One region of the Pseudomonas sp. S2_A02 genome, then DNA from elsewhere that is predicted to be linked to it. Evidence: predicted binding sites of a transcription regulator. Region 1 holds the regulator's gene; each other region holds the start of a gene.

Region 1 (7,381 bases):
GCCTGGCCATCAGTCATGAATTGCCGGTGGCTTACCTGACCGATGGCCCGCGGATCCCGGATGATTTGCATCTGCCGCGTCGTCATCAGTTGGTCAGCCGCGCCGTTAGCGTGCAAATGCAGGAAGAACCCAGCGAAGAAGCCATGGCTGATATGTTCGCTGACCTCTACCACAGTCCGACCAAGCGGGTTGGCTGAGGTATTAATGAACAGTTTTTGTACCTACATCGATGGTCTGCCAATGCATTGTTCAGTTAGTGAACGCGCAGCCAGTAATGTGGCCTCCGTCTAAGTAAGACAAGGTAAAGAAATAACATGGGCAGCATGCATCCCGTACAGGTGATCGCGGTGACCGGCGGCAAAGGTGGCGTCGGGAAGACTAACGTGTCAGTGAACTTGTCCCTGGCTCTAGCTGAGCTCGGCCGGCGCGTCATGCTGCTGGACGCCGATCTGGGGCTGGCGAATGTCGACGTCCTGCTGGGGCTGACACCCAAACGTACTTTGGCCGATGTGATCGAAGGCCGGTGTGAGCTGCGCGACGTGCTGCTGCAAGGGCCCGGCGGTATCCGCATCGTCCCGGCCGCGTCCGGCACCCAGAGCATGGTTCATCTGAGCCCGGCCCAGCATGCCGGCCTGATCCAGGCCTTCAGCGACATCGGCGACAACCTCGACGTATTGGTGATCGACACCGCTGCGGGCATTGGTGACTCGGTAGTCAGTTTCGTGCGCGCAGCCCAGGAAGTCTTGCTGGTGGTGTGCGACGAACCAACCTCCATTACCGACGCCTACGCGCTGATCAAACTGCTGAACCGCGACTACGGCATGAATCGTTTCCGCGTCCTGGCCAACATGGCGCAGAGCCCGCAGGAGGGCCGCAACCTGTTCGCCAAGTTGACCAAGGTCACCGATCGTTTTCTTGACGTCGCCTTGCAATACGTTGGCGCGGTGCCTTACGACGAAAGCGTGCGCAAGGCCGTGCAGAAGCAGCGTGCCGTCTACGAAGCCTTTCCCCGTTCCAAGTGCGCTCTGGCATTCAAGGCCATTGCGCAGAAGGTCGATACCTGGCCGCTGCCGGCCAACCCGCGTGGGCATCTGGAATTTTTCGTCGAGCGCCTCGTGCAACAAACGGCAGGACCCGTCCTATGACAGCCAGTGGTTACAACCTCTACAAGAAGTCGGCACGTGACGCGCAGTACGAACTAATCGAGCGTTACGCGCCACTGGTCAAACGCATTGCCTACCATTTGCTGGCGCGTTTGCCGGCCAGTGTCCAGGTCGAAGACCTGATCCAGGCCGGCATGATCGGCCTGCTTGAAGTATCAACCAAATACGACGCCAGCAAAGGCGCGAGTTTCGAGACGTACGCGGGCATTCGAATCCGCGGCGCGATGCTCGATGAAGTGCGCAAGGGGGACTGGGCGCCACGTTCGGTTCACCGCAATACCCGCATGGTCAGCGACGCGATTCGCTCGATTGAAGCTAAAACCGGCCGTGACGCTAAAGATCACGAAGTTGCGGCCGAACTCCAATTGAGTCTCGACGATTATTACGGGATTTTGAACGACACCCTCGGCAGCCGGTTATTCAGTTTCGACGATCTGTTGCAGGACGGCGAACACGAAGGGCTGCATGAGGATGGCGCCAGTGCTCATCTCGAGCCGTCACGCGATCTGGAAGATGAACGCTTCCAGGCGGCGCTGGCGGACGCGATTGCCAATTTGCCGGAGCGTGAGCGACTGGTGTTGGCGCTGTACTACGACGAAGAGTTGAATCTCAAGGAAATCGGTGAGGTCCTGGGGGTCAGCGAATCGCGGGTCAGCCAGTTACACAGCCAGTGCGCGGCCCGTTTGCGGGGGCGTTTGGGGGAGTGGCGAGCGCGCTGAAGGCAGTGTGGGGACACTGCGAATGGAGCAGGTGTGGTGTTGAACCGCACCGGTTTCGATCTGTTGTGCTCCAGACAGTCATTGAGTGCTTTGCCGGATTGATTGAAATGGCGTGTCCAGGTGCTGGGCGCGTTTAAGACTGCTTGGAGGTCGAATTGAACAAGAACATGAAAATCCTCATCGTTGATGACTTCTCAACGATGCGGCGGATCATAAAAAACCTGTTGCGTGACCTTGGGTTCACCAACACGGTCGAGGCTGACGATGGCGTCACTGCCATTCCGGTTCTCAACAGCGGGGGCATCGACTTTCTGGTAACGGACTGGAATATGCCTGGCATGACCGGCATCGATCTGCTGCGTCACGTGCGCGCCGATGAAAAGCTCAAGCACCTGCCGGTGCTGATGGTGACCGCTGAAGCCAAGCGCGAGCAAATCATCGAAGCCGCTCAGGCGGGTGTGAACGGCTATGTGGTCAAGCCATTCACGGCTCAAGCGTTGAAAGACAAGATTGAAAAGATCTTCGAACGCATCGGTTGATGTGCAAAGCCAGTCCGTCACGGGGGAGCTATGGAGCAAAACGAATCTTCACAGGGCGATTTCGAATCGACCCTGAAAAAACACGCGGTCGAACTGGTCGAGAGCCTTGAAAAAGGCAGGTTCGGCGACGCTGTGCAACTGATCCATGAGCTCAACCAGACCCGTGACCGCGGCCTGTATCAGGAAGTGGGCAAGCTCACCCGCGAGCTGCATAGCGCGATCGTCAATTTCCAGATTGATCCGCACATGCCGCAAGCCGAGGAAGTGTCTCAGATCACCGATGCCACTGAGCGCCTGGGTTATGTGGTCAAGCTGACCGAGGCTGCGGCCAACCGCACCATGGACCTGGTGGAAAACGCCACACCGTTGATCAACGGCCTGAGCGATGAAGCTCAGGCGCTGAGCACGGATTGGGGGAGGTTCATGCGTCGCGAAGTCGGGGCTGAAGAGTTCCGCGAACTGGCCCGGCGCGTCGACGGTTTCCTGACACGCAGCAGTGAAGACAACCGCGTCGTGTCGAGCAACCTCAACGACATTCTGCTGGCCCAGGATTACCAGGACCTCACCGGTCAGGTGATCAAACGCGTGACCCAGTTGGTCACCGAAGTTGAAAGCAACCTGCTCAAGCTCGTGCTCATGGCCAGCCAGGTAGACCGCTTTGCGGGTATCGAACATGACCGTGAAGCGATGCTGGCTGAAAAAGATCCACAAAAACATCTCTCTCAGGGTGAAGGTCCGCAGATTCATGCCGATAAAAGAGAAGACGTTGTGTCCGGTCAGGACGATGTGGACGATTTGTTATCCAGCCTAGGATTTTAGAGTTTTAGCATTTTAGGTTTTTTAGGTTTTTAGACCTCAGGAGCACCCCCTTAATGAGCTTCGGCGCCGATGAAGAGATCCTTCAGGATTTCCTGGTTGAGGCCGGCGAGATTCTAGAGCAACTGTCCGAACAGCTGGTCGAGCTTGAAAGCCGACCGGATGATGCGGATTTGCTCAATGCAATTTTTCGCGGTTTTCACACTGTAAAAGGGGGCGCCGGCTTCCTCCAGCTCAATGAGCTGGTGGAGTGCTGTCACATCGCCGAGAACGTGTTCGACATCCTGCGCAAGGGTGAACGACGCGTCGACTCGGAACTGATGGACGTGGTTCTCGAAGCACTGGACGCGGTGAACGGCATGTTCAGCGAAGTCCGCGAACGCAGCCCAATCACGGCTGCCACACCTGAATTGCTGGCTGCTCTGGCCCGCCTGGCCGAGCCGCAAACCGCCGATGAAGCGGCACTTGTCGCTGAAGTGGTGCAAGAGCCGGCCGCTGAAAGTGAATCCGGCGACATTACCGATAACGAATTCGAACAACTGCTGGACTCGCTGAATGCCGTCAAGGCTCAGGCCGAGGCGCCTGTGGTTGCTCCGCCTGCCGCCGATACGGCGACCAGCGACGAAATCACCGATGCCGAGTTCGAGTCGTTGCTCGATCAATTGCACGGCAAAGGCCAGTTCGCCGCCGATGCAGTGGTCGCTGCGCCCGCAGCATCGGCTGTCCCGAAAGCGGCAGGCGACAGCTCCGACATCACCGATGACGAGTTCGAAGCACTGCTCGATCAGCTGCACGGCAAAGGCAACTTTGCGGTCGATGCGCTGGAATCGGCAATTGCTTCGGCTCCGGCCCGGCTGCGCCAACCGCTAAAGCGGCCGGCGGTGATCTGATCTCCGATCATGAGTTCGAATCGCTGCTCGACGAATTGCACGGTAAAGGCAAGTTCACTGAAGTGGGCGCCGGTTCTGCTGCTTCGGCGGTCGCAACCCCAGTCGTCAAGGCTGCGGCGCCGGCACCTGTCGCCAAAGCGCCTGAGCCAAAAGCCCAAGCGCCCAAGCCTGCTGCCGCTGCTGCACCGGCGCCTGCTCGTGCCCTGGCTGCGCCGCCACCGGAAAAACCGGCCAGCGAAGCCGAGACTACCGTGCGGGTCGATACCGCGCGTCTCGACGAAATCATGAACATGGTCGGCGAGTTGGTACTGGTACGTAACCGCTTGGTCCGTCTGGGCCTCAACAGCGGCGACGAAGCCATGTCCAAGGCCGTGTCGAACCTCGACGTGGTCACGGCCGACCTGCAAACCGCGGTCATGAAGACCCGGATGCAGCCGATCAAGAAAGTTTTCGGGCGCTTCCCGCGTCTGGTTCGCGACCTGGCTCGCCAGCTCAAGAAAGAGATCAACCTGGAGCTGGTCGGCGAAGAAACCGACCTCGACAAGAACCTCGTCGAGGCCCTGGCCGACCCGCTGGTCCACTTGGTACGCAACTCGGTCGACCACGGTATTGAAGAGCCGGCTGAGCGCGAAGCGATGGGCAAACCTCGCAGCGGCAAAGTGATCCTGTCCGCTGAACAGGAAGGCGACCATATCCTGCTGTCCATCTCCGATGATGGCAAAGGCATGGACGCTGATGTTCTGCGCGGTATCGCCGTGAAGAAAGGCCTGATGGACAAGGATGCGGCAGACCGTCTCAGCGAGTCGGATTGCTTCAACCTGATCTTCGCTCCGGGGTTCTCGACCAAGACCGAGATTTCCGACGTCTCCGGGCGCGGCGTGGGCATGGACGTGGTGAAAACCAAGATCGCCCAGCTCAACGGCACCATCAATATCTACTCGACCAAGGGCAAGGGCTCGAAGATCGTCATCAAGGTCCCGTTGACCCTGGCGATCATGCCGACGCTGATGGTCATGCTCGGCAACCAGGCGTTCGCGTTCCCGCTGGTGAACGTCAACGAGATCTTCCACCTCGACCTGTCGCGCACCAACGTGGTGGACGGCCAGGAAGTGGTGATCGTGCGGGACAAGGCACTGCCTCTGTTCTACCTCAAGCGCTGGCTGGTCAGCTCCGCTGCTCACGAAGAGCAGCGCGAAGGCCATGTGGTGATCCTTTCGGTGGGCACTCAGCGGATCGGCTTCGTCGTCGACCAGTTGGTGGGCCAGGAAGAAGTGGTCATCAAGCCATTGGGCAAAATGCTCCAGGGAACCCCGGGCATGTCCGGCGCCACCATCACCGGTGACGGCCGCATTGCACTGATTCTCGATGTGCCGAGCATGCTCAAGCGTTACGCCGCACGGCGTATTTGATTCTGGGGGAGCGGGGCGACTGAGCCTCGCCCCGTCTAATGGAGTGTTTATGGCAGTCAAAGTCCTGGTGGTGGACGATTCGGGGTTTTTCCGCCGCCGCGTCTCGGAAATTCTTTCAGCGGATTCGAATATCCAGGTCGTCGGTACGGCGACCAATGGCAAAGAGGCGATCGATCAGGCGCTGGCCCTCAAACCAGACGTGATCACCATGGACTACGAGATGCCAATGATGGATGGCATCACGGCGGTGCGGCACATCATGCAGCGCTGCCCGACCCCGGTGTTGATGTTCTCCTCGCTGACTCACGAAGGCGCGCGGGTCACCCTCGATGCGCTGGACGCCGGCGCGGTGGACTTCCTGCCGAAGAATTTCGAAGACATCTCCCGTAACCCGGAGAAGGTCAAGCAACTGCTGTGCGAGAAGATTCTCAGCATCTCGCGCAGTAACCGTCGTGTCAGCACCTACAGCGCTCCGGCCCCGGTGGCTGCGCCAGCGCCGACGCCTGCGCCTTCGAGCATCAGCAGCTATGGCAGCGGCGCGCCTGCGCGTCCGGCCCCGGCACCGATTCCGGCTCGCACCCATGCAGCGACGCCGTCGTCTCCTGCGCCCAAACGCAAAGCCTACAAACTGGTCGCCATCGGTACCTCCACCGGTGGTCCGGTTGCCCTGCAACGGGTGCTGACGCAGTTGCCGGCCAACTTCCCGGCACCGATCGTGTTGATCCAGCACATGCCGGCAGCCTTCACCAAGGCCTTCGCCGAGCGTCTGGACAAACTGTGCCGCATCAGCGTCAAGGAAGCCGAGGATGGCGACATCCTGCGTCCGGGCCTGGCGCTGCTGGCACCGGGTGGCAAGCAAATGATGATCGACGGCCGTGGCGCGGTGAAAATCCTGCCGGGCGACGAACGTCTGAACTACAAGCCGTGCGTGGACATCACCTTCGGTTCGGCGGCCAAATCCTACGGCGACAAAGTTCTGGCGGTGGTACTGACCGGCATGGGCGCCGACGGTCGTGAAGGCGCGCGTCTGCTCAAGCAGGGCGGCAGTGCGATCTGGGCTCAGGATGAAGCCAGCTGCGTGATCTACGGCATGCCGATGGCGATCGTCAAAGCCGAACTCGCGGACGCGATATACAGCCTGGACGATATCGGCCGACACCTGGTCGAGGCGTGTCTCTGATGGATGTCCTCAGCCTTATCGGGATCATCATGGCGTTCGTCGCCATCATTGGCGGCAACTACCTTGAAGGCGGTCACCTCGGCGCACTGGCCAATGGCCCGGCGGCGTTGATCGTACTCGGCGGGACCGTCGGTGCGGCGCTGCTGCAATCGCCGATGAGCGCCTTCAAGCGCGCCATGCAGATTCTCGCCTGGATTCTTTTTCCTCCTCGCGTGGACCTGGCTGGCGGCATCGATCGCGTCGTGAACTGGAGTCTGACCGCCCGCAAGGAAGGTCTGCTCGGTCTGGAAGGAGTGGCCGACGCCGAACCCGACAGCTACTCGCGCAAAGGCCTGCAATTGTTGGTGGACGGCGCCGAGCCGGAAGCGATTCGCAGCATTCTGGAAGTGGATTTCTACACCCAGGAAAGCCGTGACATCGAAGCCGCCAAAGTCTTTGAAAGCATGGGCGGTTATGCGCCGACCATCGGCATCATCGGTGCGGTGATGGGCCTGATCCACGTCATGGGTAACCTGGGCGATCCGTCGCAACTGGGCAGCGGCATTGCCGTCGCTTTTGTCGCCACCATCTATGGCGTGGCCAGTGCCAACCTGATGCTGCTGCCGATTGCCGCCAAGCTCAAGTCCATCGCGTTGCGGCAGTCGCGTTATCGCGAGATGTTGCTG
Region 2 (7,381 bases), 1.3 Mb from region 1:
CCTGGAGAAATTCCCTCAGGTTCAGCTGGAGATGATGTTGCTCAACCGTCGGGTTGACCTGATCAACGAGGGCATCGATGTCGCCTTGAGAGTGCGGGACTTGGGTGATGAAGATCCATTACTGGTCACCCGTCGTTTACGCCAGGCCCAAATGGCGATGGTTGCCAGCCCCGCATTTTTGCTCGGCCGTGAAATCAATCATCCCGAAGACCTGAAAAACCTGTCCGTGCTCGGCGCGCTGGAAGCCGATCGCATGGTGCACATCCGCATGCTTGATCAAACAGGTAAAAGCTATGATCTGAGCCTGGAAGCGCGATTGGGGATCGACGATTTCATCGTCCGCAAAGCCTGCACCCTCAGCGGCCAGGGTTTTACCATGCTGCCCATGATGCATTGCGAGCAGGAGCTGAAAAACGGCGAGCTGGTGCAACTGTTACCCGACTGGTCATTGCCGGGCGGCTGGCTGCAAGCCGTCTACCCTCATCGACGCGGGGTGATGCCGGCCGTGCGCGCCTGGATCGACCATCTGATCGAATCATTCAATGCTTGTGGGGACAGACTGTTATGAAAGCGGGACTAATGAGCGAAGAGGACGTCGCGCAATACTGCCTGGCACTGCCCGGTGCGCGGGAGGACTACAAATGGGGGGCGTGAGGGTGTTTTCGATTGCCGGGAACAAGATGTTCGCCTTGCAGAACCTGCGGGGGCAGTCCCTGGCCTTCAAGGTCGACAAGGACCTGTTCCTGGGTCATTGCGACCGGCCGGGTATTCACCCGGCGCCGTATCTGGCCCGGGCCCAGTGGATCATCATGGATACGCCCTACCCGCTGGGCGCCAAAGAGCTGCAAGGCTTGCTGCAACGTTCTCACCAACTAGTGGTGAGCAAGTTGCCCAAGCGCACGCAGGTCGGCTTGCTGCTTTAAAGTGCTTTAAAGCAATGCAAACAGGTTAGCGCCCAGAAACAGCTGATCGATCCAGAACACCTGATGCATCAGCACGATGAGCCAGAACACCAACTGAAACGAGACTTTGCGGGTCTTGTGCCGAAACGCTTGCTGGGCCAGCAAGGCACCTGGCCAACCACCCGCCAGCTCCACCGCGTGCAACACGTTCTCCGGCGTGCGCCAACTGTCAGCGCGGGCCTTGTGCTTGTCGCTCCAGTACAGGAAAAACGCCAGCACGCTGACGATGCCGTAGGCCGCCAGGGGAATCACCGACACCCCGTGCAGCCACAGCGACATCGAGCCAAACAACGGCGCTGCGCACAGCACAGCGAACACCAGCAGTTTCAGCCGCAGGTTCTGAATGGCGCCCCCAGACTTGCGTCCGGGGTTGTTGTTGCGCGCGCTGGAATCGTTCATGGCTTGACTGCTGTCCAGTCGACCCAGCCGAATTGCCAAGTGGCCAGGATTACCAGACCGAACGCAATGCGATACCAGGCGAACGCCGCGTAACTGTGGCTGGCGATGAATTTGAGCAAGCCCCGAACGGCGATCATCGCAAAGATAAACGCAGTGACGAAGCCAATGGCGAACACCGGAAAATCAGCCGGCACAAACAGGTTGCGGTATTTGTAGCCCGAGTACACCGCCGCGCCGACCATGGTTGGCATGGCGAGGAAGAACGAGAACTCGGTGGCCGTCTTGCGCGACAACCCGAACAGCAAACCGCCAATGATCGTCGAGCCAGAACGCGAGGTCCCGGGGATCATCGCCAGGCACTGGGCGAAGCCGACTTTCAGGGCATCTTTCCAGGTGATGTCGTCGACACGTTCAGCATGCACTTCATGTTGACGGCGTTCAGCCCACAACATGACGATCCCGCCCACGACCAATGCGGTGGCCACGGTAATCGGGTTGAACAGATACTCGTGAATCAAGTCGGCGAAAATTACCCCCAATACCACGGCCGGCAGGAAGGCAATCAACAGGTTCGCGGTAAAGCGTCGAGCGCTGGGCTGTGTCGGCAAACCGATGACCACGTCGAAGATCTTGCGGCGAAACTCCCAGACCACCGCCAGGATTGCCCCGAGCTGAATGATGATATTGAAGGCCATGGCCCGCTCGCCTCCAAAGTTGAGCAAGTCCGCCACAATGATCTGGTGCCCGGTACTGGAAATGGGCAAGAACTCCGTCAACCCTTCTACAACGCCTAAAATCAATGCCTGAAAGGCCGTCCAAAGATCCATCAATCCCCCAAGAAGCAATGCCCCCAGGCATGCCCCGTTAATATTTTTAAGCATTCAATTGCGATTAGCGTAGCTGACATCCCGCGCGCATAAAGATCCCCACAAAACCGTAAAAATTCCGTGAAAAACAAACTGGAACTCAGGTTTTTTCGCGCGGGGCCGAAATCCTATCAGACACGCCCTGTTTTCGCTGCCGCGTAATAGGACCTGAGTCGAATAGGCCCCATCTGCAAAGTGTGGTTGGATGCTGGCGATCATTTATTACAAGAACAAAAAACCGGAGTAACAGCGTTATGAACAGCTTGCGCAGTGTATCGATCAGCCGACGCTTGTGGCTCATATTGATCGTGGCCGTAGTGATGCTATCGACGTTGGGCGTGCTGATGCTCAAGCAAATTCACGACGACCTTTATCATGCCAAGGCTCAGAAAACCCAGCATGTGGTGCAGACCGCCAGTGGCATCCTCACTTACTACCACAGCCTGGAAACCGCCGGCACCCTCACCCGCGACGCCGCGCAAAAGCAGGCACTGACCGCCGTGCGCGGTTTGCGCTATGACCAAAATGACTATTTCTGGATCAATGATCTGACGCCCGTCATGGTCATGCACCCGACCAATCCGAAACTCGAAGGCCAGAACCTCTCGACGATCCGCGACCCGGATGGTTTCGCGCTGTTCAACGAGATGGTCGCCATCGCCAAGGCCAAGGGTGCCGGCATGGTCGATTACCGCTGGCCGAAACCAGGCGCCAGCGCGCCGGTGGAAAAAACCTCCTACGTCAAACTGTTCGAGCCTTGGGGTTGGGTGATCGGTTCGGGCGTATACATCGATGACATGCAGGCCGAGTTTTATGCTCAAGTCTGGAAGGCCTCATTCGTGGGCCTGGTGATTGCCCTGATCATGGCGTTGCTGGTGATCATGATTGCCCGCAGCATCGTGCGCCCATTGCAGGAAACCGTGAACGCCATGGCCAACATCGCCAGCGGTGAAAGCGACCTGACCCGCAGCCTCGATACCCACGGCCAGGACGAAGTCACGCAACTGGCTCGGCACTTCAACGCCTTTACCGCCAAACTGCGCCTGGTGATCAGTCAGCTGCAAACCTCCGCCAGCGCGCTGGGTCAGTCTTCCAGCGAACTGGGCAACGATGCCGCGCAAGCCCAGCAACGCAGCCAACAGCAATCCCAACAAATGGAACTGGTGGCGACCGCGATCAACGAAGTGACCTACGGCGTGCAGGATGTGGCCAAAAACGCCGAACACGCGGCCAGCGAAATGCGCAATGCCGAGTCTCAGGCGCAACAGGGGCAGGTCAATATCGACGGCAGCCTGCAGCAGATCGACAAGCTGTCTTCGACCATTGATCAAGCCGTCGAAGTGATTCGTACGCTGGCCAACGAAAGCACGCAAATCGGCAGCGTTCTGGAAGTGATCCGCTCCATCGCCGAGCAAACCAACCTGCTGGCCCTCAACGCCGCCATCGAAGCCGCCCGGGCCGGCGAGCAAGGTCGCGGGTTTGCGGTGGTCGCCGATGAAGTGCGCCTGCTGGCCCAGCGCACCCAAAAGTCGACGGCGGAAATCCAGTCGATGATCGAACGCCTGCAAAGCCATTCCGAAGCGGCGGTCAAGGTGATTGGCGACAGCAGCCGTGCGTCGCAACTGACCATCGAGCAGGCCGGCCTGGCGGGCGCCAGCCTGAATGCCATCGGCCAGGCCTTGCGCAACCTCAACGGGTTGAACGCTTCGATTGCCAGTGCGACCTTGCAGCAGGCCCACGTGGTGGAAGACATCAATCAGAACGTCACCCAGGCAGCCGGGTTGTCCCACAGCACGGCACTGGCGGCCGAACAATCGAGCGTGGCCAGCGTTCACCTCAAGGAACTGAGCGAGCAGCTGAACGGGTTGCTGAAGCAGTTTCGGGTGTAACTCTTTTCTATACCCAACGCGCCCCCCTGTAGGAGCGAGGCTTGCCCGCGAAGGCGGTGTGTCAGGCGACATCAATATTGACTGTGCCGCCGCCTTCGCAGGCAAGCCTCGCTCCTACAGGGATTGCGCTTCCCCGATTCCCCAGTACAAGCCCATTTCCCACAATCCGGGTACAATTCGCCCCCCGCTTTTTTACGACACCAAGGAACCTCCATGTCCGGGCTTGAACTGTTTGCTGCCGCCCTCGGCGTGATTGCCGTCTGGTTGACGGTCAAACAGAACCCTTGGTGCTGGCCGATCGGCCTGGTCATGGTGCTGCTGTATAGCTGGATTTTTTTTGAGGTGAAGCTGTATTCGGACATGCTGCTGCAAGTGATCTACGCCGCGTTGCAGCTCTATGGCTGGTGGCAGTGGACTCAGGGGACCGCGACTCATGGCAAGCGGCAGGTCAGCCTGCTCGATGGAAAATCCATCACGCTCGGTCTGGTCGTGGGCGCAGCTGGCAGTTTGCTGCTGGGCGCCGCGATGGCCCACTGGACCGATGCCGCCCAGCCTTGGCTCGATGCAGCGTTGACCGGTTTCAGCCTGGTGGCGCAGTTATGGATGGCGCAAAAACGTCTGCAATGCTGGCCGCTGTGGATCGCGCTGGACATCATCTTTGTTGGTCTCTTCATCTATAAAGCGCTGTACCTGACCGCCGGCCTCTATGGGGTATTCGCATTGCTGGCGGTGCACGGCTGGCGGACATGGCGCACCGACCCGGCATTGCGCACATGAAAGTGCTGGTACTCACGGGGCCTGAATCCAGCGGCAAGAGCTGGTTGGCCGCCGAACTGCAACAGCAATTCGGTGGCGAGCTGGTGGGCGAATACGTGCGCTGGTTCATTGAACAGGAGGCACGAGACACGTGCCTGGCCGATATCCCCGACATCGCTCGCGGTCAGTTGCAGTGGGAGGACGACGCCCGCGCCCTCGGGCCGCCGTTGCTGATTCTCGACACTCACTTGCTGAGTAACATGCTCTGGAGCCAGACGCTGTTTGGCGATTGCCCGGCCTGGCTCGAGCAGGCGCTGCTGGCTCGGCACTATGACTTGCACTTACTGCTGTCGCCCGAACAGGTCGTCTGGACTGATGACGGTCAGCGTTGTCAGCCCGAGCTGGATGAACGCCGGGCTTTTTTCAACGCGACTCAGGCATGGCTGGCGCAACATCGGCAGCCGGTTCAAGTGCTTCAGGGCGATTGGGCTGAACGCCGGCTTCAGGCAATACAAACCGTCGCGTTACTGCTCGAGCGCTGACCGTCCCTATTTGGGCCAATACCCAATCACTGTGGGGCTTGCTCGCGAAGACGGCGGCACAATCAATATTGATGTCGCCTGACACACCGCTTTCGCGAGCAAGCCCGCTCCCACATTAGATTGCGCGGAGCTGATGGGCACTGGCCAAATACCCCAACATTTGTTGCAGTATTTTTGCAAAATCCGTCCGCTTCTGAAACACGCGCCCCTCTCAAACAGCCCGTTTCAACGCTGGTCATCGTCTTGTCATGCGATGTGTTAAAGCGCCGATACATCGCCGCACAAAGCTTGGATCCAGAGTGTTTGGGATCCTTTATCACTTTGTCGCCCTAGTGGCTGTCTCAGACCTGAAACAGCTCCCTCCATCGATCCTCTCGCCTTGATCGATAAGTCTCTGAATCAAAACAACAATCAAAATCCGGCACAGCTTTCGCTTTCCCTTTCCCAAGGCTGACTAGGGCCAGCCCACAACAAAGAAGGAATTGCCGCCGTGGGGACATTTGATAAAAGCATCTTTAGCTTTCTGCTGATCGGATGCGCATTGGGCTCAATTATCAGCCTGCCCGTACAGGCAGATAACGGCATCATTATTATCAAACGTGACGTCCAACCGCGCATGGCAACGCGTGCGCCGGTAATGCCCGATCCTAACCCCACGACCGCCAATGCCAATCCGTCCAAACAGGTCCTCAGGCAAACCAACGAACTGAGCGACGGCGACTTTGCCAGCGTCGCCAGTGGTGCAGGCATCTCCGGCCTGGTCACTCAAAACACCAACAACCTGAGCGGCAATATCACCAACCAGACTCAGCTTTCCAACCTCCCCGCTGGACGTTCGGGAAACTCGGGCAATGGTATTGCCAACATGGTCAATTCAAACATCCAGCAAGGCCTGGGTGCTCTGAGAGTCGTAACGGGAGACCGTTAAGATGAATCGTACGCTGCTGATGCTCGCCATGTTTTGCAGTGCATCGACCTTTGCTCAACCTCCCGTCATCAATAATGCCGAAATCGACGGTTCGGGCATGCAGCACCAGGGCAACCTATCGGTCAACCAGGCGGCGGGCGATCAACAGCAACAGGCCAACGCCCGGGCCATCGCCATTGGCAACAACGCCAGTGCTACCACACAGATTCGCCAACGGCTGCGTACGCAGGTCGACCCCAGGATTGATGCTCGATCCAGCATTCAAGGCGACTCCTTCAGCCACGGCAACGGCGTACTGGGTGTCAACCAGAGCGCGGGCGCCAGCAACCAACAAGCCAATGCCCTGCGGATAAGCATCAGTACACAGCCGCAAAGCATCGACGACAGCGTCCTCATGCAGCAGAACGTGACGCTGATCACCAACTCCGATCCAACTGACTCTGCACCAGGTTATCGCCAGGTCGCTACCAGCGATCAGGCTTTCACCGGTAGCCGTGGGGTGATCCAGTTGAATCAGAGCGCCGGGGTGGGAAACCGAACGGCCAATACCCTGAGCGTACGGGTCGCGGATTGACCCAAACAGGTAGGAAACAACACTTAACCTAAAATAAGTACGGAGAATCACCATGAAACCTTCGATGGCACTCAAGCCTCTGGTTTTCGCAATTGCTGCGGTCATGGCTGTTGCTGTACAAGCTGGGCAGAACGATTGGCGTAACAACCACCACAATGACCATCACACCCCTCCTCCAACAAAGATCCCTGTCTACGCGACTGCCAATGCGCTGGATAACCAGAGCAGTACCAACAACCGCATCCGTAACGAAGGGACGATCAACGAAGCTGAAATGAACAGCTCTGCCACAGGCGCCAGCGGCAACGTCGGCGTCAACGTGGCTGCAGGCAGCGGCAACCAACAAGATAACGCCGCTGCCATCGCAAACGCTGCCTCGGACTCCAGTCTCGATAACAGCTTCGTGTTCGGCACCGCCACCGCCACCGCCGACGTCACGCAATACAGCAACAATAACAGGGTCAA
Region 3 (7,381 bases), 170 kb from region 1:
CTTGTTCGTGGATACCGAGCGCTTTATCGAAGCTGATGCTCATGTCGGGAAACCTTCGGGTGACCTGATTTTTCGTACGATGGGTATAGCAAGCGGCGTGCCAATTCAAAAAAGCCCGTAAACCGGGGCTTTGCGCGCGGTGGCAAGGCGGCAATGCCAGAAAAGCGGCAACCGATTTCCGCCGCCTGCCGCTTTTCTGCCGCTTATCACCAATCGCCAGAACAACAACTGACCCTGTGGGAGCGGGCTTGCCCGCGATAGCGTCGTATCAGTCGACATCAATGTAGTTTGTTACACCGCAATCGCGGGCAAGCCCGCTCCCACAGGGGGCGTGGTGATTTTGAGAGATAATTACAGGCATAAAAAAACGGGAGCCCCTGAGGACTCCCGTTTTTTGATGAAGCAACGAATCACTTCGCCTTGTAGATGATCCCCGGGCTGCACTGGACCATTTGATAATGATCCGGCAAACCATTCAGCGCTTCGGACGCGCCAAGGAACAGATAGCCGCCGGGCTTGAGCGTGCTGTGGATACGCAACAGGATGTCTTTCTTCACCTCGGCGGAGAAGTAGATCAGCACGTTGCGGCAAAACACGATGTCGAACTTGCCCAGGCTTGCATAGCTGTCGAGCAGGTTGAACGAACGAAATTCCACACGACTCTTGATCGGTGCCTTGATGGCCCAGCGCCCCGGCCCTTTCGGGTCGAAGTAACGCTGAAGGCGCTCGGGCGACAGACCGCGACCGATGGCCAGGCTGTCGTACTCGCCGGTTTTGCAGTTGGTCAGCATGGTGCCGGACAGATCCGTGGCAACGATCTGCACGCCCATCTTCAACTGGCCCATGTTGACCCGCTCGAACTCATCGATGGACATCGACAGCGAATACGGTTCCTGACCCGACGAACACGCCGCCGACCAGATCCGCAGGCGCTGGCCAGGGCTTGCCTTGATCGACTCAGGCAATACCTTGTTCTTCAAGACTTCAAACGGATAGGTGTCACGAAACCACAGGGTTTCGTTGGTGGTCATGGCATCCACCACCAGCTCGCGCAAACCGCTGCGCGGTTGGGTCTGGATGCGCTGAACCAATTCACCCAGCGATTTGATGCCCTGCTGTTCCATCAGTTTATTGAGACGGCTCGAGACCAGGTATTGCTTGTTCTCACCGAGCAAAATGCCACAGGCTTTTTCCAGGAAGACCCGGAACTGTTCGAAATCCAAATTACCCGTAGACAATGATGCGGCCTCTTAAATCGTGTTGACCGCCAGGGGCAAAGCGCCCCTAGCTGATATCTGCTGCTTTGATCCGGTCGACCACCCGGGATGCCAAGTCATCAGGACGGAACTTGGCCAGGAAGTCATCGGCACCGACTTTCTTGACCATCGCCTGATTGAACACACCCGACAACGAAGTGTGCAGGATGATATGAAGCTTTTGCATGCGTGGGTCGGCGCGGATCTCGGCTGTCAGGGTGTACCCGTCCATCTCCGGCATCTCGATGTCGGAGATCATCATCAGGAACTCGTCTTCCGGCTTCTTGCCTTCATCGACCAGCTTGCGCAGGTAATCCAGCGCTTGCCGACCGTCGTTCAACGCCACCACTTCGACGCCGATCGTTTGCAGACAACGCGTGACTTGCTTGCGCGCCACCGATGAATCATCGACCGTCAACACGCGTAAGGACAACGCCTTGTGCTGAGTCTCGACATCCACCACACCCACCGAAATCGCTTCCGGTGTCGGTGCCACTTCCGCCAGCACCTTCTCGACGTCGATGATTTCGACTAACTGATTGTCGACCCGAGTCACAGCCGTCAGGTAGTGATCGCGCCCGGTGCCCTTGGGTGGCGGATGAATCTCCTCCCAGTTCATGTTGACGATGCGCTCCACCGAGCGCACCAGGAAACCCTGGGTCTTGGTGTTGTACTCCGTGATGATCACGAAGGGATTGCTTTGATCTTTCAGCGCTCCGGAACCGGTCGCCATTGCCAGATCCAGAATCGGAATGGTCGCCCCCCGAATATTTGCCACACCGCACACGACAGGACTGGACTTGGGCATCAGGGTCAGCTTGGGGCATTGCAGCACCTCACGAACCTTGAATACGTTGATCCCATACAGCTGCTGGCCGTCGAGACGGAACAACAACAGCTCAAGGCGATTCTGCCCTACCAGTTGCGTGCGCTGGTTCACCGAATCCATTACACCAGCCATGCCAGACTCCTACACCAACGCTAAGTGTGTTGCGACGCACATTCATCACTAAACGGCACGGCGCTTGCTTTTTAACTCTTATGAACACAGAACCGACATTTTTTCGACGCCTGACATCAACCTGCCGCAGATTGCTCTGCGTGATGTCGGCCGTTTGCCTGTTCAACGCTGGCAGCCCTGCCCTTGCTGACGCGGTTACCTTGCCTGACATGCTTATCGGCGTCACTCAGGGCTTTCTTGAATTCACCGTAGAAGACTATCTGGCCACGAGTCAAACACAAGGGCGCTACGAGATCGAGGTCAACCAGCTCGATCCGCGCCTGCGCATGCCCATGTGCGACAAGGAATTGACAGCCACCCTCGAGAGCCCTGCCAGGCCTCTGGGCCGGGTCACGGTCAAGGTTCGCTGCGAGGGCGCCTCCCCCTGGACAGTCTTCGTACCCGCTCAAGTACGGCTGTTTCGCGACATCGTGACCACCACCCGCCCCCTCAAGCGCACAGGGATTATCGAACCTCAGGACGTGACCCTGCGCGAGCGTGATATCAGCTTGATAAATCAGGGTTTTCTGACCTCCGTGGATCAGGCGATCGGACAGAAACTTACCCGACCAATGGTCGCCGATCAGGTCATTACCCTGGTGCACCTCGAACAGGCGGAAGTCATTCGCAAGGGCGATCAGGTGGTGATTACCGCCCGCAGTGGTACGCTCAGTGTACGCATGCCGGGTGAAGCCCTGTCCAATGGCGGCATGAGCGAACAGATTCGCGTGAAAAACCTAAACTCCCAGCGGGTCATCAAGGCGCAAGTTACCGCGCCCGGTCAGGTGGAAGTTTCTATGTGAGCGGCCATGCAGGGACCTCTGTTCGTGAAAATATGGCGCGCTGCCTGGCTGTTCCCTAAACTGTGCCGCATGCGCAAGACACGCTGGCGCATGCAAGCTCATCGATAAATGGGCCTAAAGTTTTCCGGGGAAGAGCCGAAAACATGGCAAGCGTCCAAATACCCAGAGGTTTTTTGTCATGGTCATCGATTTCAGTCGTTTAAACAGCTCCTCGTCACTTACGGGCAGTACACGTACCAGCGCCGCGAAGGAAACCGCCGAAGCCGGCCAATCCGCGCCGCTGAATACCCCGGCCGAACAGGCCAGTACCACCAAAAGCGGGGAATCGGTACACCTCAGCAATGAGGCTCAACAGTTGCAGAAGGTCACTGACAAGCTGCGCGATCAGCCTGCAGTCGACAAAGCCCGCGTGGCCGAGTTGAAAGCAGCGATTGCCGATGGCAGCTATAAAGTCGACAGCAACCGTGTAGCCAGCAAACTGCTCAACTTCGAAGCCCAGCGCTAGGCCACGGCCCGCGCCGGCTTTTGGACGCTTAAAACCCAAGGCCAGCCATGCACGACACTAATTTACTGCAACTGATCATCGACGACTTTGCCCCGGCGCAACACCTGCTGGAGCTGCTGCAAACCGAGTCCCTCGCGCTGCATGGTCGCGACATGCCACTGCTCGAAGAGATTCTGGCGCAGAAACAGGCATTGATCATTTTGCTTGAGCAGCATGGCCGCAAGCGCAGTGAAATCCTCGCCAGCCTCAACCTGCCAACCAATCGCCAGGGCCTGGAGCAACTTGCCAGCCATTCGAGCATTGGCGACCAGTTGCTGGCACAGAGCGACGTGCTGACCGATCTCCTGGCCCAGTGTCAGGCCGCCAATGTCAACAATGGCCAGTCGATTCTGGTGCAGCAGGCCGCCACGGCCAACCAGCTGAAAATCCTCACCGGCGGCGAGCCGCCAGCGCTCTACGATGCCCGCGGTTCAACCTCCAAACTCGCAAAACCACGCCCGCTCAGTCAGGCTTGAGCCTTTCAATGAGCACGCTCTATCAAGACGCGAAACATGCTGGCAGAATGCTGGCTAGTAGTCATATTTGTCTGGAGATTGATACCCCGTGTCCAATGCCTTAAGCGCGGAAGATGCTCCGCAGCCACCCAAGGTGCTCACCACGCCCCTGGAAATCTCCGGCAATCTGCGTCAGCTGCAAGACAGCCATGACCCGCTGATCATCACGTTCCATGAGCGCAGCCAGCGCTTCCAGAGTTATCTGGTGGACATCGACCGTGACCGCAACATGATCGCCCTGGACGAAATGATCCCGCGCGACGGCGAACGCTATCTGCTGGCTGGCGAACCGTTCAAGGTCGAAGGCTTTCACGACGGTGTACGCATCGCCTGGGAAAGCAATGGCCCGCTGACCATCGACGAATCCGGCGATGGCCGCTGCTACCGTGGCGCGCTGCCCGATGAGGTGGTTTACCACCAACGCCGCAATGCTTTTCGAGCTGCGTTGAAGCTGGCACAACTGGTCAATGTCGAACTGGGGGGTGACAAACTCAAGTCGCCCATCAACGGCAAACTGCTGGACATCTCCGCCACCGGCTGCAAGTTGCGCTTCGAGGGCGATATCACCGCCAAGCTACAACTGGGCCAGGTCTATGACCGCTTCGTTGCCGCCCTGCCCTTCGGCAACATGACGGCACCGGTCGAGCTGCGTTACCTGCACTTCGAAGAAAAGATCAACACCACTTTTGCCGGCGTGCGTTTTCACAACATGAGCGGCCTGGTGCAGCGCCAAGTCGAGCGGTTCGTCTATCAGCTTCAGCGCGAAGCGCGGCGCTTCGACAAAGACGACTTCTGATACGTCGCTCCCATAAAAAAACGGGCAGCCCCTCGCGGTGACTGCCCGTTTTTTTATGCCTTGATCAAGGCCTTGCTTCGGTAAAACTTTGCTCGCGCCCCGCGTCAGGGTCTGACGATTCCGAATCTGTTGCAGCTTCGGTTTCCGGCTCGGCATCCGGATTGAAGTCAGCCTCAGGGTTGACCGGATTCTGCATCTGATCCTGCACCACCTGCTCATCGACTCGCGGGTCAAGGCAAGCGACCAGTGGTGAACTCGACATGCTGTCCGGCATGGCCACGTGATGCAGCGGAGCATCGTCCACCTGATGCAGGTTGGTAACCGCTTTCGGACGGATTCGCCAAACCAGCACCAACGCGAAAAAACTGAAGAAGGCATAGAGCATCTGACTGCCGAACAGCTTCATCAACACCCCGGCCACCAGCGGCCCGATACTCGCGCCGACACCGTAGGTCACCAGCAACATCGCCGTCAGCGACACCCGGCGATCCCCCTCGACATGGTCGTTGGAGAATGCCACCGCCAGCGGGTACAGGCAGAACTGCACCAGCGAACAGAAAAACCCGGCGATGAACAGCACCTCCAGCGGCACCTGTCGCATGATCGCCAAGGGCAACGCTGCCAGCGCCAGGCTGAACGCGAAGCAGCGGATCAACAGCGCCCGGTCATAGCGGTCCGACAGCCAACCCAACGGCCACTGCACCACCAGCCCTGCAAAAATGCAGCTACCCATGAACAGACCGACCTGTTCGGTCGACAACCCTTGCTGCGAGGCATACAGCGGCGCCAGACCGTAGAACGAACCGACGATCAAACCCGACCCCAACACCGTACTCAATGACTGCGGCACGCGCTTGATGAAGAACCGTGGTTCCATCGGCGCCGGGTGCAAAGGCGCCGGGTGAATCCGCCGTGTCAGGGCAACCGGCACAAGGCACAGGGCGAAACACAGCGCGACCAGCATCAGCAATTCCAGGCCCAGGCCCGGGTGCATGACCAGAATCAGCTGACCCAATACCAGCCCCAGGTACGAGGCGATCATGTAGCCGCTGAAGACCACTCCGCGCTTATTGGCTTCTGCCTGCTCATTGAGCCAGCTTTCGATCACCATGTATTGGCACATCATGCCCAGGCCGACGATCACCCGCAGGAACAGCCACGCGGGCAACCAGTCCACCAGGCCATGACCCAGCACTGCCGCGCCGACGATCCCGGCGCAGGCTGAATAGGCTCGAATATGCCCGACCCGGGCAATCAGCCGGTGGCCGATCTTGCCGCCCAGCACCAGGCCGAAATAGTTGGCGGCCATCAACGCACCGACCCACAGGCTGTCGACTTTATCGGCTGCCAGGCGCAGGGCAAGGTAAGTACTCAACAGGCCCGAGCCGATCAACATCATCAGCGAGGCAAAATAAAGCCCCCGAAAAGATTTCAAGATTTGGCGCATCGGCGTTCCGAGCGGCTCCTTGCAGTGAATATCGGACTATCGACAAACGATAGCCCGACGGCGACGGGTCGTCAGGCCTGGGCTGCTAGAACACGCCGTTCCCAGGGAGTAATTTCATCAAAGAAGCTGGTCAACTCCATGGTCTTCGAAGCGATGTAGCCTTCGATGAACTCCTTGCCGAACAGTTCCTTGGCCAATTGGCTACGTTTCAGACGTTCGAGAGCGGCATGCAAGGTACACGGCAACGAAAGATTATCCGGCACAACGAACTCACCCTGGATCGGCTCGCTCGGCTCCAGTTTGTTCTCGATGCCATACAACCCCGCGGCCAGACTCGCGGCGATCGCCAGATACGGATTGGCATCGGCCCCCGGCAAGCGGTTTTCGACCCGACGAGCGACCGGTGAACTGGCCGGAATGCGCAGTCCGGCCGCGCGATTGTCGTGGGACCAGCAGGCATTATTCGGCGATGCGAAAGGATGGCACAGGCGCTGATAGGAGTTCACGTTCGGCGCAAACAGCGCGGTAAAATCCGCCAGGCCGGCCTGCTGACCACCGATGAAATGACGGAAGGTCGCGGTCGGCTCGCCGGCCTTGTCGCTGAATACGTTACGCCCGGTGCCGATCTCGACGATGCTCTGGTGAATATGCATCGAACTGCCCGGTGTGTGAGCCAACGGCTTGGCCATGCAGACCACGGTCAGGCCATGCTTGAGCGCCACTTCCTTGAGCAGATGCTTGAACAACAAGGTCTGGTCGGCCAACAGCAGCGGATCGCCGTGCAGCAGGTTGATCTCGAACTGGCTGACGCCCATCTCGTGCATGAAGGTATCGCGTGGCAAGCCCAGCGCCGCCATGCATTCGTAGACTTCATTGAAGAACGGTCGCAAGCCGTTATTGGAGCTGACGCTGAACGCCGAATGACCGTCCTCGCGACGACCATCCAGGCCCAGCGGCGGTTGGAAGGGTTGTGTCGGGTCAGGGTTCGGCGCGAAGACGAAGAACTCCAGCTCGGTCGCC
Region 4 (7,381 bases), 2.9 Mb from region 1:
CGAGGAAGGCCTCCACCAGCACGATCACCTGACCGCCATCGGCCGCCCACATCCGGGCTTCGGCCAGTGTCAGGGGCACGTGGTGGTCGTTGCAGCATTTGCCACAACCTACGCAGGAAAACGTTGTATTCATTGAACGGCCAGTCACCTGTGGGGGCATGAAATGGCGACAAAAAGCCACCGCAAAGGCCTGTGCCGAAGCAAGTTATGCGCCATTTACTGCGCTTTTGCTGTTGGGCGGATGGAGTCCCATTCGGTCACGTAGGCGGTTTTGCTTTTCTTGTTGTAGAGGCACAGCTCGGTGCCTTGCTGGCCTTTCATGTGTTTTTGCGGGTACTGGCCTTGCAGCAGGAGCGCGGTATAGCCGACTCGATCGTCGAACTGTGCGGCGGTGCCGACGGGTTTGGCATTCTTCAGGCCGCTGGTTTTGGTGCAACTGTCGAGCACGGCTTTGTCGTAGGTGGCCCAGGCGTCGGGGCTGGAGGCATAGGCTTGGGTGGCGAGGGTGGTGACGCAGAGAAAGGTCAGGGTTGTGGCTTTCATGGTTGGGCATCCTTGGCGTGTAGTGGCCGAGGTCGGAGTATGCCTGATGGTTTTGGGTGGTTGTGCGGGCCTCTTCGCGGGCAGCCACGCTCCCACAGGGATCACCTGAGTCTGTGGGAGCGAGGCTAGCCCGCGAAAGCGGTGTCAGGTTGGAACCGGCTCCCGGCGGACCACATACATCCCCGCACTTTCATACAATCGCTGTGCCCGAAGGTTGTTTTCCAAGACCTTCAAATCCACAAAACCTTCGCGGCGTTGCTGAAACACATTGAAAGCATTTAGCAGCAACGCACGGCCAAGTCCAAGGCCTTGAGCGCGCGGATGCACTACCAGGCTCTTGATGTAAGCGCTGGTCCAGCATTGGGCGACGCCAACGATTCCTTCGGCGTCGAACGCGATGAAGCACAGGGTCGGATCGTATTCAGGATCGGTTTCGAAACGCTGCTGCCAGACTTCCAGCGCCGGAACGCGACCGCTACCTTCCCGATAGCCCAGTTCCATCAAGTGATGAACGGCTTCGGCAAGTTCAGGGCGGTACTGGGTCAACTCAATGCCATTTGGCCAAGTGAAAGGCGGCACAGCCTCAGCCAGGTTGCGCCGCATCAGAAAACAAAAAAACTCAGCCACAACTCAGTGACCTTGTTCGGCGATGGCCCTGGCCGCCACGATCAGGCATTTGGTCAGTTCCGGCGAGGAGAATTTGGTCAGCACCGCGTTGGCCCCGGCCAGTCGGGCCTTCTCGCTGTTCATCGCGCTGTCCAGCGACGTATGCAGCAACACATAGAGGTGCGAGAAGTCCGGCGTCTCGCGCAATGTGCGGGTGAGGGCATAGCCGTCCATTTCCGACATTTCGATGTCCGAGACGATCAGGTTGATCTGCTGGGCGGTGCCTTGCAGATCCAGCAGGCAGTCGATGGCTTCCCTGGCGCTGCGAGCGGTGTGGCATTGCAGGCCGAGGTTGCGCAGGGTGTGCACCGATTGTTGCAGGGCGACCTGGCTGTCATCGACCACCAGAATCCGCGCGTTGCCGAGTACTTCGGCGTCTTCCATGCTCAGTTCGGTCGGGGCCGTTTCGATCTGCGCCGGAGCAATGCCGTGGATGACCTTTTCGATGTCCAGCACTTGCACCAGCGTGCCGTCGACCGAGGTCACGCCAGTGATGTACGAACGCACACCGCCGGAGCCGAAGGGCGGTGGACGGATGTCGGTGGTCAGGCAATGGACGATCTTGCTCACCGCCTGAACGTGCAGGCCCTGCTTGGAGCGGCTGACGTCGGTGACGATCAGGCAGCCACCGTTCGGGTCTTCCAGCGGTCGCTCGCCGATGGCGCGGCTCAGGTCGATCACTGACAACGAGGCGCCGCGCAGGGTGGCGATGCCTTTGACGTGGGGGTGCGACTCCGGCAGCTTGGTCAGCGGCGGGCAGGGAATGATTTCGCTGACTTTCAGCAGGTTGATCGCCATCAGCTTGCCGCTGCGCAAGGTAAACAGCAGAAGCGAAAGTGAATCTGCGCGGGCTTTGTTGGAGGACATAAAAACCTTCTGTGGAAAAAGGTGATGGGCGATTGAGAAGATCGCCAACAACTATCGATGCCGGGTTATCGACTTGTCGGGGGCAGGCTTTAGCAATTTGGGTGAATGGCAGGACCCCATCGTCGGAACGCCGCCCGGAGCCGGCTCGCTCCCACAATGGATTTTCGCCGAACACAATATGTGTGTCTCATAAAGATCAAATGTGGGGGCGAGCCTGCTCGCGATGAGGCCGTCACTTCATTCCAAGGCGCTTGGCCATTCGTCCAAGGTTCGCTCGATCCAGACCCAGTTCCCGCGCCGCGCTGGCCCAGTTGTTCTGGTGCCGTTCCAGGCAAGCGCTGATCAGTTGGCGCTGATAATGCTCGGTGGCTTCACGCAAATCCCCTGAAACCAACACAGCCGCCGGCGCAGCATCCACCGATTCTGGCGCGGGTTCAACGCTGCCATTGGGCAAGTCCAGATCTGCCGCGCTCAAACTGAGAATCTTCGGCCGTTGCTTGCAGTTACCCAACGCCTTCAAGGCACTGCGACCAATCAAATGCTCCAACTCCCGCACGTTCCCCGGCCAGTCATACGTCAACAATGCCGCTTGCGCATCGCTGGTCAGGCGCAGGCTGTTGAGGCCCATGCGTGAGCGGTTTTGTTCCAGGAAATAGCCGCTGAGCAATAGCACATCCCGACCGCGATCGCGCAGTGCGGGCACCAGCAGCGGGTAAACGCTGAGGCGATGATAGAAGTCGGCACGGTAGCGACCGCTGCGCACTTCTTCGGCCAGGTCGCGGTTGGTCGCTGCAATCAATCGCACGTCGACCTGATGTTCCTTGTCCGAGCCCAGGCGCTGCAGTTGACCGCTTTGTAACACCCTCAATAATTTGGCCTGCACCGTCAGCGACAGTTCGCCCACTTCATCGAGAAATAATGTGCCGCCGTTGGCCAGTTCGAACTTGCCGCGCCGATCATTCGTCGCGCCGGTGAAAGCACCGCGCACATGGCCAAACAATTCGCTCTCCACCAGCGTGTCTGGCAGGGCGGCGCAATTGAGGCTGATGATCGGTTTGTCGGCCCGTGGGGACGCCGCGTGGATGGCTTGGGCCACCAGCTCTTTGCCGACTCCGGTTTCGCCGGTGATCAGCACCGTCAGGTCGCTGCCGCCCACCAGGCTGATCTCTTCCACCAGTCGTTTGTAAGTCTTGCTCTGGCCGATCATTTCGCGGCTCTGCTGGCTGCTGGCCTGACGGTAAACCTCGGCGCGCTGATGTTCGTCTTCGACGCGATTGGCCAGCCGTTCGATGCGCTCGGCGGCGTTGACCGTGGCGGCGGCGAGGCTGGCGAAGGCTTGCAGGGCGTCCAGTTCGATCGGTTCGAAACGTTCAGGGTCGAGCGCGTCGAGGGTCAGCAAACCCCACGGACGCTCATCGATAAACAACGGGCAGCCCATGCAGTCGTGGACTTCCAGGTGATCGTGAAGACCATCGACCAAACCGTCATAAGGATCGGGCAAATCGCTGTCGGCGGCGAATCGAGTCGGTCCGGGACTGCTGAGCAGCGCTTCGAACCGCGGGTGTTCGCTGATCTTGAAACGTCGCCCGAGGGTGTCGGTGCTCAATCCATCCACCGCCAGCGGCACCAGCCATTCGCCGTCGAGTCGCAGCAGGGCCGCGGCGTCGCAAGGGAGTAGAGCGCGCATGGCTTCGAGCAGGCGTCGGTAACGCTCGCCTTCGGGCAATTCGCGGGACAGGTCGGAGACCAGGGGCAGCAGGGTCGTGAGCAATAGTTTTGCAGTCATAATGACTCCGTGTAGTCGGTATGACTATAAAGTGTTGTGTGTCGATATGACTACTGTGTTTTTAACTATATGATTTATAAGGTTTTAATTGTTGGCATGGAAACTGATATGTAAAGGCTATTCATATAAAGCCCAGGGTTGCTCTTATGCTTAGCGTTCAAGACCGTGCCATCGTCAAGTCCACCGTGCCATTGTTGGAAAGCGGCGGCGAAGCGTTGATCACTCACTTCTACCGCATGATGCTCTCCGAATACCCGGAAGTCCGCCCACTGTTCAACCAGGCCCACCAAGCCAGCGGCGATCAACCTCGCGCCTTGGCCAACGGTGTATTGATGTATGCGCGGCACATCGACCAGCTCGATCAGTTGGGCGACTTGGTGGCCAAGATCATCAACAAGCACGTGGCCCTGCAAATCCTCCCGGAACATTACCCGATTGTGGGCAGCTGCCTGTTGCGAGCGATCTCCGAAGTGCTGGGCGAAGAGATTGCCACGCCTGAAGTGATGAGTGCCTGGGGCGCGGCCTATGGCCAATTGGCAGAGATCCTGATCGGCGCCGAAGCCAGCATCTACGACCAGAAAGCACAGGCGCCGGGCGGCTGGCGTGGTGGGCGGGAGTTCATCGTGGCGGCCAAGGTCGAGGAAAGCGCGGAAATCACCTCGTTCTACTTCGAACCGGCGGACAAGGGCCCGATTCTCGCGGCAGAGCCTGGCCAGTATATCGGCATGAAACTGATCCTCGATGGCGAAGAAATTCGACGTAACTATTCGTTGTCGGCGCTGGCCAACAAGGGCCAGTACCGCATCAGCGTCAAGCGTGAAACCGGCGGCCGCGCTTCCAACCATTTGCACGATCAACTGAATGTGGGCGCGAGCATTATGCTGTTCCCGCCAGCGGGCGATTTCACCCTGACCGCCAGCGACAAACCGCTGGTGCTGATCAGTGGTGGCGTCGGCATCACCCCGACGCTGGCGATGCTCGAAGCGGCGCTGGCGACCGAGCGGCCGGTGCACTTTATCCACTGCGCGCGCAACGGTAGCGTGCATGCTTTCCGTGACTGGATCGATGGCCTGGCCGAGCGTCATCCGCAGCTCAAGCGTTTTTATTGCTACGCCGAAGACGATGGCGTCAGCCCGGCGGCGGACAAGGTTGGACTGTTGAGCCAGGAGCAACTCGGCGAGTGGATGCCGGAACAGCGCGATGTGGATGCGTACTTCCTGGGGCCTAAAGGCTTCATGGCGGCGATCAAGCGTCACCTCAAGGCCTTGGGTGTGCCAGAGAAGCAGAGCCGTTACGAGTTCTTCGGGCCGGCTGCCGCGCTGGAATAACTGTCTGGGCGGTTCCTGAGGGCCGGGTCGGTGTTTCGCTTGTTTGCGAAACACCGACCCGGCCTTTTTTGCATTTGGCTAGCACCCGACCAGAGGCCGGATATAAGGCTGTCTGCCCGATTGACGGATAATACGTAAAAGTCCAGTATGGAATTATAAGTACAAAAAAGTGCTTCCCTGTTTCAGCTTCTTCTGTCTTGCCAAACCAACAACAACCCGCGAGAGAACGAATATGAAGAAATTCCCCCTCATCACCGGTCTGGCCTTGAGCCTGTTGGCGTGCAGTAGCCTGTTCGCCGCCGAGAAAAACCTGCGCATCGGCATCGAAGCGGCTTATCCACCGTTCGCGTCCAAAACCCAGGAAGGCAAAATAGTCGGTTTTGACTACGAGATCGGCAATGCCCTGTGCGCGCAGATGAAGGTCAAGTGTGAGTGGGTCGAAGGCGAGTTCGACGGTCTGATTCCTTCCCTGAAGGTGAAGAAAATCGACATGGCGCTATCGTCCATGACCATTAACGAAGACCGTAAGAAGTCGGTGGATTTCACTCACAAGTATTACTTCACCTCGTCGCGTCTGGTGATGAAGGACGGCGCCGTGGTGGATGACCAGTACGCCAGCCTCAAGGGCAAGAATATCGGCGTGCAACGCGCAACCACTACCGACCGTTACGCCACCGAGGTTTTTGAACCCAAAGGCATCAACGTCAAGCGCTACGGTAACAACGAAGAAATTTACATGGATCTGGCAGCCGGTCGTCTCGATGCGATCTTTGCCGACACCATCCCGTTGAGTGACTTCCTGGCGATGCCTCGTGGCGCCGGTTACGCTTTTGTCGGGCCGGAGCTCAAGGATCCGAAATACGTGGGCGAGGGTGCCGGGATTGCCGTGCGCAAGGGCAACACGCAGTTGGTGGCGGATCTGAACAAGGCGATCGACGAGATTCGCGCTAGTGGCGAGTATCAGAAGATTTCGCAGAAGTATTTCAAGTCGGATATCTACGGCGATTGATCGATCGTTTTCGCGAGCAAGCCCGCTTGTTGATCGAGTTCTTCCTGAAGAAATGCGATCGAATGTGGGAGCGGGTTTGCTCGCGAAGGGGCCTCGGCAGACAGAACACATCTCAACTCTCAGCCCTTCAATTCCTTCAAATGCTTGTACACCGTCGCCCGTCCCATGTTCAGCACATTGGCCACATAGTTGGAGGCGCTTTTGCCTTTGAAGGCGCCTTCGGCGTGCAGCGCCAGCACCAGTTCGCGTTTGTGGTCGCGGGTCAGCACGTTCAGGCTCAACTGACGCTCGCGCAACCAGGCGTGCAGAAAGGTGTTGATCCGTTCCTGCCAGTCATCGCGAAACAGTGAGTCCGGTTGCGGGATCAGCTTGGTCGGCGACAGGAACAAATCCAGCGCCGCTTTCGCGTTCTCGAACAGCGATATGTTCAGGTTGATGCACAACACCGCCAGCGGACGACCCTCGCTGTCGCGCAGCACGCTGCTGAGACTGCGAATCTTCTGGCCGTCCCAGTTGAGCTTTTCGTACGGCCCGATGTTTCGTTCACTGACCTCTTCACTGAGCATGTCTTCCAGCGACGAGTCGTCGCCGATTTCCCGTTTGGACAGGTTGTTGGCGATGTAATCGACCTTTTGCGTGCGCAGGTCGTGCAGCACCACCTCGGCGTGAGGGAAGAACAACGTGGCGATCGCATCGGCAATCGCGCGGAAGTTGTCCATGGACGTAGCGTCCAGGGCCGAGTCTTTTTCAGGTGCGTTCATACAGTGGAACTCCAGGCGGCGTCAGCGCCCCGTTAAAAAGGGGGCGCTGGAAGTTTGCCGCAATCGTGTGGACACGTCACCTGAGAGGCAGGATCAGAATCAGCTCAGGCGGGCGGGGGAGAGCATCTCGGCGTCCAGGCCGAAACGGGTGAGCTGCTCGGGTAAGGCTTCACCGCGTACCAGCGCAGCGCTGGCCTGGCCCATGGCCGGAGACGTCTGGATGCCGTAGCCGCCTTGCGCCGCGACCCAGAACAACCCCGGCACCTGCTGATCGAAGCCGGACAGCAAATCCCCGTCGCGCACGAAACTGCGCAGGCCGGCCCAAGTGCGGGTCGGGCGGCGAATGGTCAGGGTGGTGGCTTCTTCGATCTGGTAAATGCCCATGGCGATGTCCAGCTCTTCGGGCTGCACGTCGTGGGGT

The links. Region 1 encodes FliA, which starts transcription of late flagellar genes. Its sites were predicted from a motif close to CTAAAGTTTNNNNNNNNNNNGCCGNTAA; they were not measured.
Region 2: the regulator FliA is predicted to act here: its motif matches at 2,327-2,354, upstream of AB4O41_RS02700 (methyl-accepting chemotaxis protein).
Region 3: the regulator FliA is predicted to act here: its motif matches at 3,174-3,201, upstream of flgM (flagellar biosynthesis anti-sigma factor FlgM).
Region 4: the regulator FliA is predicted to act here: its motif matches at 2,142-2,169, upstream of AB4O41_RS22120 (chemotaxis protein CheW).

Annotation. Positions count from the first base shown of each region.
Region 1 covers NZ_CP162776.1:1,909,376-1,916,756, reverse strand. Annotated here, with positions in the region: gene flhF (flagellar biosynthesis protein FlhF) at 1-197, shown strand, start outside; gene fleN (flagellar synthesis regulator FleN) at 315-1,145, shown strand; gene fliA (RNA polymerase sigma factor FliA) at 1,142-1,882, shown strand; gene AB4O41_RS08735 (chemotaxis response regulator CheY) at 2,050-2,421, shown strand; gene AB4O41_RS08730 (protein phosphatase CheZ) at 2,452-3,240, shown strand; partial or broken gene AB4O41_RS08725 (chemotaxis protein CheA) at 3,294-5,536, shown strand; gene AB4O41_RS08720 (protein-glutamate methylesterase/protein-glutamine glutaminase) at 5,586-6,716, shown strand; gene AB4O41_RS08715 (flagellar motor protein) at 6,716-7,381, shown strand, end outside.
Region 2 covers NZ_CP162776.1:637,925-645,305, forward strand. Annotated here, with positions in the region: gene AB4O41_RS02680 (LysR substrate-binding domain-containing protein) at 1-568, shown strand, start outside; partial or broken gene AB4O41_RS02685 (MmcQ/YjbR family DNA-binding protein) at 565-923, shown strand; gene AB4O41_RS02690 (DUF1294 domain-containing protein) at 930-1,361, opposite strand; gene AB4O41_RS02695 (undecaprenyl-diphosphate phosphatase) at 1,358-2,188, opposite strand; gene AB4O41_RS02700 (methyl-accepting chemotaxis protein) at 2,482-4,116, shown strand; gene pnuC (nicotinamide riboside transporter PnuC) at 4,330-4,893, shown strand; gene AB4O41_RS02710 (AAA family ATPase) at 4,890-5,414, shown strand; gene AB4O41_RS02715 (hypothetical protein) at 5,905-6,342, shown strand; gene AB4O41_RS02720 (adhesin) at 6,344-6,916, shown strand; gene AB4O41_RS02725 (heme utilization protein) at 6,969-7,381, shown strand, end outside.
Region 3 covers NZ_CP162776.1:2,080,880-2,088,260, forward strand. Annotated here, with positions in the region: gene flgB (flagellar basal body rod protein FlgB) at 1-43, opposite strand, end outside; gene cheR (protein-glutamate O-methyltransferase CheR) at 411-1,238, opposite strand; gene AB4O41_RS09515 (chemotaxis protein CheV) at 1,285-2,217, opposite strand; gene flgA (flagellar basal body P-ring formation chaperone FlgA) at 2,298-3,059, shown strand; gene flgM (flagellar biosynthesis anti-sigma factor FlgM) at 3,238-3,564, shown strand; gene AB4O41_RS09530 (flagella synthesis protein FlgN) at 3,612-4,079, shown strand; gene AB4O41_RS09535 (flagellar brake protein) at 4,168-4,914, shown strand; gene AB4O41_RS09540 (MFS transporter) at 4,979-6,361, opposite strand; gene AB4O41_RS09545 (glutamine synthetase family protein) at 6,433-7,381, opposite strand, start outside.
Region 4 covers NZ_CP162776.1:4,817,456-4,824,836, forward strand. Annotated here, with positions in the region: gene AB4O41_RS22105 (YkgJ family cysteine cluster protein) at 1-133, opposite strand, end outside; gene AB4O41_RS22110 (hypothetical protein) at 217-543, opposite strand; gene AB4O41_RS22115 (GNAT family N-acetyltransferase) at 688-1,146, opposite strand; gene AB4O41_RS22120 (chemotaxis protein CheW) at 1,174-2,076, opposite strand; gene norR (nitric oxide reductase transcriptional regulator NorR) at 2,309-3,862, opposite strand; gene hmpA (NO-inducible flavohemoprotein) at 4,009-5,190, shown strand; gene AB4O41_RS22135 (ABC transporter substrate-binding protein) at 5,423-6,199, shown strand; gene AB4O41_RS22140 (helix-turn-helix transcriptional regulator) at 6,319-6,960, opposite strand; gene AB4O41_RS22145 (NAD(P)/FAD-dependent oxidoreductase) at 7,060-7,381, opposite strand, start outside.